2 regions of the Arthrobacter sp. TRD_SC_6 genome follow, and region 2 is predicted to be linked to the other one. Evidence: predicted binding sites of a transcription regulator. Region 2 holds the regulator's gene; the other holds the start of a gene.
What was found. Region 2 encodes LexA, which represses DNA repair genes until DNA is damaged. Its sites were predicted from a motif close to TCGAACANNTGTTCGA; they were not measured.
Positions count from the first base shown of each region.

Region 1: uvrA (excinuclease ABC subunit UvrA) is a predicted target of LexA. The motif match lies at 2,383-2,398, and genes of this name have one in related genera.

Region 1 is NZ_CM143953.1:2,499,693-2,504,108, forward strand. It holds gene ACWA1U_RS11770 (DEAD/DEAH box helicase) at 1-236, opposite strand, end outside; gene ACWA1U_RS11775 (trans-aconitate 2-methyltransferase) at 438-1,223, shown strand; gene ACWA1U_RS11780 (MBL fold metallo-hydrolase) at 1,209-1,847, opposite strand; gene ACWA1U_RS11785 (GntR family transcriptional regulator) at 1,973-2,350, shown strand; gene uvrA (excinuclease ABC subunit UvrA) at 2,472-4,416, shown strand, end outside.
Region 2 is NZ_CM143953.1:2,165,679-2,170,094, forward strand. It holds gene ACWA1U_RS10300 (ATP-dependent DNA helicase) at 1-1,353, shown strand, start outside; gene lexA (transcriptional repressor LexA) at 1,367-2,089, opposite strand; gene ACWA1U_RS10310 (LysM peptidoglycan-binding domain-containing protein) at 2,408-2,791, shown strand; gene ACWA1U_RS10315 (histidinol-phosphate transaminase) at 2,917-4,026, shown strand; gene hisB (imidazoleglycerol-phosphate dehydratase HisB) at 4,150-4,416, shown strand, end outside.

The sequences.
Region 1 (4,416 bases), 330 kb from region 2:
CGACCTTCGGCGATCGCATGGAAGTGCGCCGCGACCGCCACGAGTGACTTCCCTGAGCCGGTCGGGGTCGCGAGGATCACGTTGTTTCCCGAAACCAGTTCGAGGACTGCCTCGTCCTGTGCCGGGTAGAGGGTGATGCCCTCAACGGCCGACCAGGTGTGGAACGCCGAATAGACGGCGTCGGCGTCCGGGCTGCCCGTCTGTGCGGATGGGGGGAGGTAATCCTGAATACTCATATCGGGCTAAGCCTATCGGCAGGGGCCCGGCGCGAGCGTAGCGAGTGTTGGGGGGCCGGTGGGCGCTATCGGCAGGGGCCCGGCGCGAGCGTAGCGATTGTTGGGGGGCCGGTGGGCGCTATCGGCAGGGGCCCGGCGCGAGCGTAGCGAGTGTTGGGGGGCCGGTGGGCGCTAACTGGCAGCGTTCGATAGGCTCGCTGAATGCGATGGGATCCCACACAGTACGCCCGATTCTCCGACCACCGGTCGCGGCCTTTCTTCGACCTGGTGGGCCGCATTAACCATGACGCGCCGCGCAGGGTGGTGGATCTGGGGTGCGGGCCGGGGGAGCTGACTGCCGTGCTGGCCCGCAGATGGCCCAATGCAGAGGTCCTGGGGATGGACTCTTCTCCGGAGATGATCGAGCGGGCAGAGGCGCTGGGCGACGCCCCGGCCAACCTGTCCTTCGCCATTGGCGATGTCCGCGACTTCGCGCCTGAACCGGGTACCGACGTCGTCGTCTCGAATGCATTGCTGCAGTGGGTGCCTGGCCATCAGGCACTTTTGGCCAGCTGGGCGTCGAGGCTGGAAGCCGGAGCTTGGCTCGCGCTGCAGGTGCCGGGGAACTTCTCCTCCCCTTCCCACGCGCTGATGCGCCAGCTTGCCGATTCAGAGCGGTGGAAGCCTAAGTTGGCCGGTGTGTTGAGGCACGACGACGCCGTCAGCGAGCCGGGCGGGTACCTGCGCCTCCTGGGCGGGGCGGGATTGGCGGCGGATGCCTGGGAGACTACGTACCAGCACCTCCTGCAGGGGAAGGATCCGGTGCTTGAATGGGTTCGCGGAACCGGCCTACGACCGGTACTCGCCGCCCTCTCTGCAAGCGAGGCAGCGGAGTTCGAGGCCTCCTACTCCGCTTTGCTGGCAGGAGCGTATCCGCCTGAATTGGACGGGACCGTTTTCCCTTTCCGCCGTATCTTCGCGGTGGGCCTCAAGCTACCAACCACGTGAGCGCCACTCTTCGAGCGAGGGCCGTTCAGCGCCCAGGGTAGTGGGCTTTCCGTGGCCCGGATGGACGACCGTCTCATCAGGCAGCACGTCGAACACCCGCTCCACCACGTCGTTGAGAAGCGATTCGAACCGCGCCGGGTCTCCGCCCGTGTTCCCTACTCCTCCGGGAAACAGGGAGTCCCCAGTGAACAGGTGCGCGGGCTTGTTAGCGTCTCGGTAAAGAATTGCCACCGAACCGGGCGTGTGTCCGCGCAGCGAAATGGCTTCGAGGTCGAAGCCGTCGAAGTTGCCAATGTCCCCGTGCTCCAGCGGTATGTCGGTTTTTACCGGGATATCACCGACGTCTGCCGCTCCAGCAGCGGTTTTCATCCCGGTGGCTTCCACCACCTCGGCCAGGGCGCGTACGTGGTCCCAGTGCGAATGCGTGGTGATTACGAGCGTGGGCCGAAGGTCCGCTGCGGTGTCGGCGGACGCCGAAGCCATCAGCTCAAGGACGCCCTCTGCATTATCGGCAGCATCGATCAGAACCTGCGCACCGCTCGCCTTGGACGTCACGACGTAGACGTTGTTGTCCATTGTGCCCACTGATGTGCTGCGGATAGTTATGTCCCGGAGGTCATGCATGATGGCCAGTGTAGTCCCGGAACTGGGCGGCATCGGCGGGAACCTGGCTGGAAACCGGATGGAGAAGCTGCGCGCTGCGTGGCAGAATGTGAGCACCCGTCCGCCGTCGTTCAGGAGCGCGCACTGTGAACTCAGATGTAACAGCGTGGCTTCGGATTGATCCGGCGAGCCCCAAGCCACCGTATGAGCAGTTGCGTGTGCAGATTCTGGATGCAGCGAATGATGGCTCACTTCCGGTTGGGACGCGGCTTCCGCCGGTCCGCACCCTCGCAGCGCACCTCGGCGTGGCAGTGAACACTGTCGCCCGTGCCTACCGTGAGCTGGAGCAGGCGAAGATTGTGGTCACGCGTTCGAGGGCCGGGACTGTCGTGGCCGCAGCAGGTGACGAAGCGCGGCAGAGGGTGGCCGAGGGCGCGAGTGAGTTCGCCCGGCTGGTCAAGGCGAATGGCATCACCGAAGAGGAAGCAGTGTCCTACCTGAGGGCTGCTCTCCGCCGTCGGTGAACATTCGGCGGGACACGCCGATATAGCGCTCTTCGAATATGTCTTCGAACACAGTTTCCTCTAAAGTGAAATGGTGTCTATCGCAACCCCATTGGATTCCGAACTCTCACACCCCGACAATATGCGCCCCGATCTCTCGCGGCTGGTAGTCAAGGGCGCGCGCGAACATAACCTGCGCAACGTTGACCTGGACCTGCCGCGTGACGCGATGATCGTGTTCACGGGTTTGTCGGGTTCCGGAAAGTCATCCCTTGCCTTCGACACCATCTTCGCGGAAGGGCAGCGGCGCTACGTCGAGTCCCTTTCGGCCTATGCGCGCCAGTTCCTGGGGCAGGTGGATAAGCCCGACGTCGACTTCATCGAAGGCTTGTCGCCAGCGGTTTCGATCGACCAGAAATCCACGAGCAAGAACCCGCGTTCAACGGTGGGCACCATCACCGAGATCTATGACTACATGCGTCTGCTTTGGGCGCGCGTCGGGCGCCCTCACTGCCCGGTGTGCGGCGAGGCGGTCACCAAGCAAACTCCGCAGCAGATCGTCGACCAGCTGATGGAACTGGACCAGGGCACCCGCTTCCAGATCCTCGCTCCCGTGGTGCGCGGGCGGAAGGGTGAGTTCGCCGATCTCTTCCAGGACCTTGCGGCGAAGGGCTACTCACGGGCGCGGGTGGACGGCGACCTCGTGCAGCTCACCGATCCACCGAAACTCGGTAAGCAGTTCAAGCACACCATTGAAGTCATTGTGGACCGCCTGGTGGTAAAGGACGGCGTTCGTCAGCGGCTGACGGACTCGATCGAGACTGCTCTCAAGCTCGCCGAGGGACGCGTGCTTGCCGACTTCGTCGATCTCGAGGCTGAAGACCCGCGGCGCATCCGCGCGTTCTCTGAAAACCTCGCCTGCCCCAATGAACACCCGCTGGCCATCGACGAGATCGAGCCTCGTTCGTTTTCCTTCAACAACCCTTTCGGGGCGTGCCCTGCGTGCACCGGTATCGGCACAAAGCTCGAAGTCGACGAGGAGCTGGTGGTACCCAACCCTGACCTTTCGCTCCGGGAAGGCGCAATAGCACCCTGGGCATTGGGAACGGCAACCCTCGAGTACTGGACCCGGCTCCTGGAGGGATTGTCCAAAGAGATGAAGTTCTCCATGGACGCCGCCTGGAGCAAGCTTCCGAAGCACGCGCGGGACGTTGCGCTCTACGGCAAGGACCACAAAGTGGTTGTCCAGTACCGCAACCGGTTTGGCCGGGAGCGGAAGTACAGCACGGGGTTCGAAGGCGCGGTGCAGTACATCCATCGCAAGCACCTTGAGACGGAATCGGATTACGCCCGCGACCGCTACGAGGAATACATGCGTCAGATTCCCTGCCCGGCGTGCGGTGGGGCCCGCCTCAATCCGGCGTCGCTTTCCGTACTCATCAATGGGCGCTCCATTTCAGAGGTTGCGGCTATGCCGATGCGCGAGTGCAGCGACTTCCTGAACAACCTCGTCCTCACCGGTCGTGAAGCGCATATCGCGTCGCAGGTTCTGAAGGAAATCCAGGCTCGGCTCCGCTTCCTGCTGGACGTCGGGCTCGAGTACCTCAACCTCGAACGGGCAGCTGGCACACTTTCCGGCGGCGAGGCGCAGCGCATTCGACTGGCTACGCAGATCGGCTCGGGCCTGGTCGGCGTGCTTTACGTTCTGGATGAGCCGTCAATCGGGCTCCATCAGCGGGACAACCGGCGCCTGATCGAAACCCTCACGCGCCTACGCAACCTGGGAAACACCCTGATCGTTGTTGAACACGACGAAGACACCATCAGCGAAGCCGACTGGATCGTCGACATCGGTCCGGGCGCAGGTGAACACGGCGGCCAGGTAGTGCACTCGGGTTCTTTGGAGGACCTTTTGCTCAATGAGCACTCCATCACGGGCGATTACCTGTCCGGTCGGCGCAGGATCGAGACACCCGCCAAGCGGCGGAAGATTGACCGGTCACGGCAGCTGAAGGTGGTCGGTGCGCGCGAACACAACCTAAAGGGTGTTGACGCCTCCTTCCCGCTCGGGGTGCTGACCGCAGTTA
Region 2 (4,416 bases):
GTGATCACCAATCACGCGTTGCTCGCGATCAACGCGTTCGAGGGCCTGGCTGTGTTGCCGGAGCACGACGTCGTCGTAATCGATGAAGCCCACGAACTTCACGACCGCGTGACTTCCGCAGTTTCGGGACAGCTTTCCGGCTCATTGATCGGGGCGGCATCCACCGCCGCACGGCGCCACCTCGGCGTGGATGCGGACACGCTCATCGCTGCGCAGCATGCGTTCGAAGCAGCGTTCGACGCCGAACCCACGGGTTTGATGGCGACTGGACTGGATGAGGAACAGGAGATGGCCCTTTCCCAACTGCGCGAGGCATGCCGGCTGGCACTGTCCGAGTCCACCTCTGAGGGCCAAGCCCAGTCAGTGGACGGGGGACGGCAAATGGCACGTTCACGTCTTCTCGCCACACTCGAGCTGTGTGAGCGGATGCTGGGAGCCGGCGGAGCTGGAGAGGTGCTGTGGGCGAACCGGCAGAGCACGTTCACGCCGGGTTCCGGCTATGTTGCGGCGCCGGAGTCCTCGCCCGCAACGATCAGCATCGCGCCCCTCTCCGTTGCAGGACGTTTGAGACGCGGGTTGTTCGAAGATCACACGGTGGTTCTGACCTCGGCCACGCTGGCGATCGGCTCTGAATTCGGGCCCGTCGCGGGTGCACTGGGGCTTACCGGCGTCGGTGCGCCCACCTGGACCGGGGTCGACGTCGGCAGCCCCTTCGATTACCCGAGTCAGGGAGTGCTCTACGTGGCGAAGGACCTGCCTACACCAGGGCGGGGCACGACCGAACAACAGCTTGCTGAGTTGGAAGCACTGATCCGTGCCTCAAGGGGCGGCGCCCTTGGCTTGTTCTCCTCACGCAGGGCCGCTGAAGAAGCGGCAGAGGCCCTGCGGGACAAGGTGGATTTTGACATCCTGTGCCAGGGGGAGTCCTCCATGGCGGATTTGGTCCGTCGATTCTCCGAGGAGCCCGACACCTGCCTGTTCGGCACCATGTCCCTCTGGCAGGGAGTGGATGTCCCGGGGAGCTCATGCCGTCTGGTGGTGATCGACCGTATCCCGTTCCCGCGCCCGGATGATCCTCTGATGACAGCGCGCACCAGGGCGGTCGCGAGAGCGGGCGGAAACGGATTCATGACCATCGCCGCAACCCATGCGGCCGTCCGGCTGGCACAGGGCGCCGGCCGATTGATCAGGGCCCAGGACGACAGGGGAGTAGTGGCGGTACTGGACTCGCGGCTGGCTAATGCCAGATACGGCGGATTCCTGCGGGGTGCACTGCCCCCGTTCTGGCCGACGACCGACCGCACCACTGTGCTTGCCATCCTGTCCAGATTGGCGGCATCCCAGCCCGCATAACACAGATCCGCGGCTAGAGAGCGCGCATCACCGAGACGACCTTGCCCATGATCGTGGCATGGTCGCCGAGGATGGGTGAGTAGTTGGTGTTCTGCGGTAGGAGCCACGTGTGCCCGTCCCGCTGGCGGAACGTCTTGACGGTCGCTTCATCATCGAGGAGGGCAGCTACAACGTCGCCGTTCTCGGCAGTGTTCTGACGGCGTATGACCACCCAGTCGCCGTCGCAGATGGCGGCGTCGATCATGGAATCACCTGAGACGCGAAGCATGAACAGGTCGCCATGGCCCACCAGTTGCCTCGGCAATGGCATGACGTCCTCCACCACCTGGTCCGCAAGGATGGGCCCGCCGGCCGCGATGCGGCCGACAAGGGGCACCATAGCCGCGTCCACGGACGAAAGAGATGTCTCGTCACTGTTGCCATCCCGCTCCGGGTTGTTCGCCGTCGGGTGGAAGGACTCCTGCCCCAACGTAAGCGGGAGAAGGATTTCCATTGCCCTTGGGCGCTTGGGATCTCTCCGGATATAGCCCATCCGCTCAAGTTGGGACAGCTGGTGAGTCACGCTGGACAGGCTGGCGAGCCCAACAGTGTCTCCGATTTCCCGCATTGACGGCGGATACCCGTGGGCCGCAACGCTGAGCTGGATGGACTCCAGGATTTTCTTCTGCCGGATGGTCAACCCTTTAGGAGTTGCGCGCCCACGCGGACGCCCGCGGCCACGCTTCACGTCGGGCACTGCCAGCTGTGTGGGTTCCTCGGCTGCACTGAGTTCTGCCACTTGACTGCGTCCCTTCACTCTGTCGATCCCGGCCCTCTGCCGGACCTCCAACAATTTTTGTCAGTGGTAGGTGATGGGCTGATTTCCGAAGACGCCAACCGGTACCTGTGCTTGCAACGCTATGGGACAAAGGAGCTGTTTTCAAACATTTGTTCGAGCGAGTCTCGACAATATTAGGTAATCAGTGCTAAAAATAAGCAGAAGAATAGAACACAGCTTCGAATCGCGGCTTTCCGCCGAGTGCAGCGTGTTCAGACCCGCAGAAAGGCGGACGCCATGACGACGCTCCAGCTCTCAGCAACTACCCGAGTTCTTCCCGGTGACCGAAAGGCCGTTGGAGAGACCCTTATAAGCAAGCTGCACTTGACCCGCAGAGGTTGGGTGCTCCTGGTTGCGGTTCCCCTTGCGCTCATTGCGGCGGCTCTTCTGATGGTTGCTGCTTCCTTTAACCAGGCGCAGGCATCCGGTTCTGCTCCTGGCGTGACGGAGACGGTGAGGGTCAACGTCGCCGCAGGGGAAACACTCTGGGGTCTCGCGGCTGAATATGCTCCGGACCGGGATCCCCGCGCGGTCGTTGCTGAGATTGTGGAACTCAATGCGTTGGCCAGCTCCACCGTCCAGGCCGGGCAATCGCTGCACATTCCAGTCACTGGTTCCTAGCTACCGATCAGAACGCTGTCGATCAGAATCGCTTTCGATCAGAAACAGGGGTCGCCGGGCGTAATATCGTCGCCTGTCTGCTGAGGGATTGGGGATCACCCATCGATGGGCCTTAAACTCGGCAGGTGACCGATCAGCTCGAACGTCTCAACCGTCTCCCGCTCAGGGCCAACCTCCGTGGTCTGCAGCCCTACGGTGCTCCGCAGCTGGACGTACCCATTCTGCTGAACGTCAACGAGAACACTCATGGGGTCCCCGAAGACGTTCAGGAAGCCATCGTTGAGGCGGTAAGAAAATCAGTAGTGGGGCTGAACCGATACCCGGACCGGGAGTTTACCGAGCTACGCGGGCAGCTTGCCACTTACCTCGGCCATGGTCTGACACCTGACAATATCTGGGCTGCCAACGGCTCGAACGAGGTTCTCCAACACATCCTGTTGGCATTCGGTGGGCCTGGTCGGTCCGCGCTCGGTTTCCCGCCCACATACTCGATGTACCCATTGCTTGCCGGAGCAACGGGTACCGCGTACCTGGCCGGGAAGCGTTCGGAAAGCTTCGACCTCACGCCAGATTCCGCTGCTGAGCAGGTTGCATCCTCGGGCGCGAATATCGTCTTCCTCTGCAGTCCGAACAACCCGACAGGAACGGCGCTTTCACTCCAGGTGGTCGCGGACGTCTACGAAGCCGGGGATGCGGCCCAAGCCATCGTGATCGTGGACGAGGCATATGCCGAGTTCGCCCACGAAGGTACGCCGAGTGCCCTGGAGCTACTGCCCGGACGTGAGCGCCTCATTGTCTCGCGCACCATGAGCAAGGCTTTCGCCCTGGCAGGGGCACGGCTCGGCTATCTGGCAGCGGCTCCGGAGATAACGGATGCGCTCAGACTGGTGCGCCTGCCCTACCACCTTTCAGCCATCACCCAGGCGACTGCAATCGCAGCCCTGACCCATTCGACCCGCCTGCTGGAGAATGTCGACTCGATTAAAGTGCAACGCGACCGCATTGCTAAGGGTCTGAAAGCTCTCGGACTTCCGGTCGCGCCGTCCGATTCGAACTTCGTTCTGTTCGGTGGGCTGAAAGACCCCCGTGCGGTGTGGCAGGGGCTCCTGGACGCTGGAGTGCTGATCCGGGATGTCGGTATTGATCACCACTTGCGCGTGACCGCCGGCACCGAGACGGAAACCACGGTGTTCCTGGACACCTTGGCCTCGTTGATCCGGGCAGGTGTCTCCTAGACTGGAAGCTGCGCTGCGGATCCCGTATCCATCATCGCCGCATGAATCATCCGCCGGGACACGAGCTGCTCAGGCTGCTGCCCTCCCGACCAGTTCTCTGCCGTTTCACATTAAGGACTATCCATGACCGTGGCAGCCACAGCCGCCCGCTCCGCTCGGCGCGAGCGGAAGACAAGCGAATCGTCGGTATTCGTAGAGTTGAATCTCGACGGAACCGGGCGGTCGGAAGTGAGTACCTCCGTACCGTTCTACGATCACATGTTGACGGCCCTGGCGAAGCATTCACTGATAGACCTCACGGTGAGGGCGACTGGTGACACCCACATCGATGTCCACCACACGGTTGAAGACGTCGCTATTACTTTCGGCGAAGTGCTCCGGGAAGCGCTC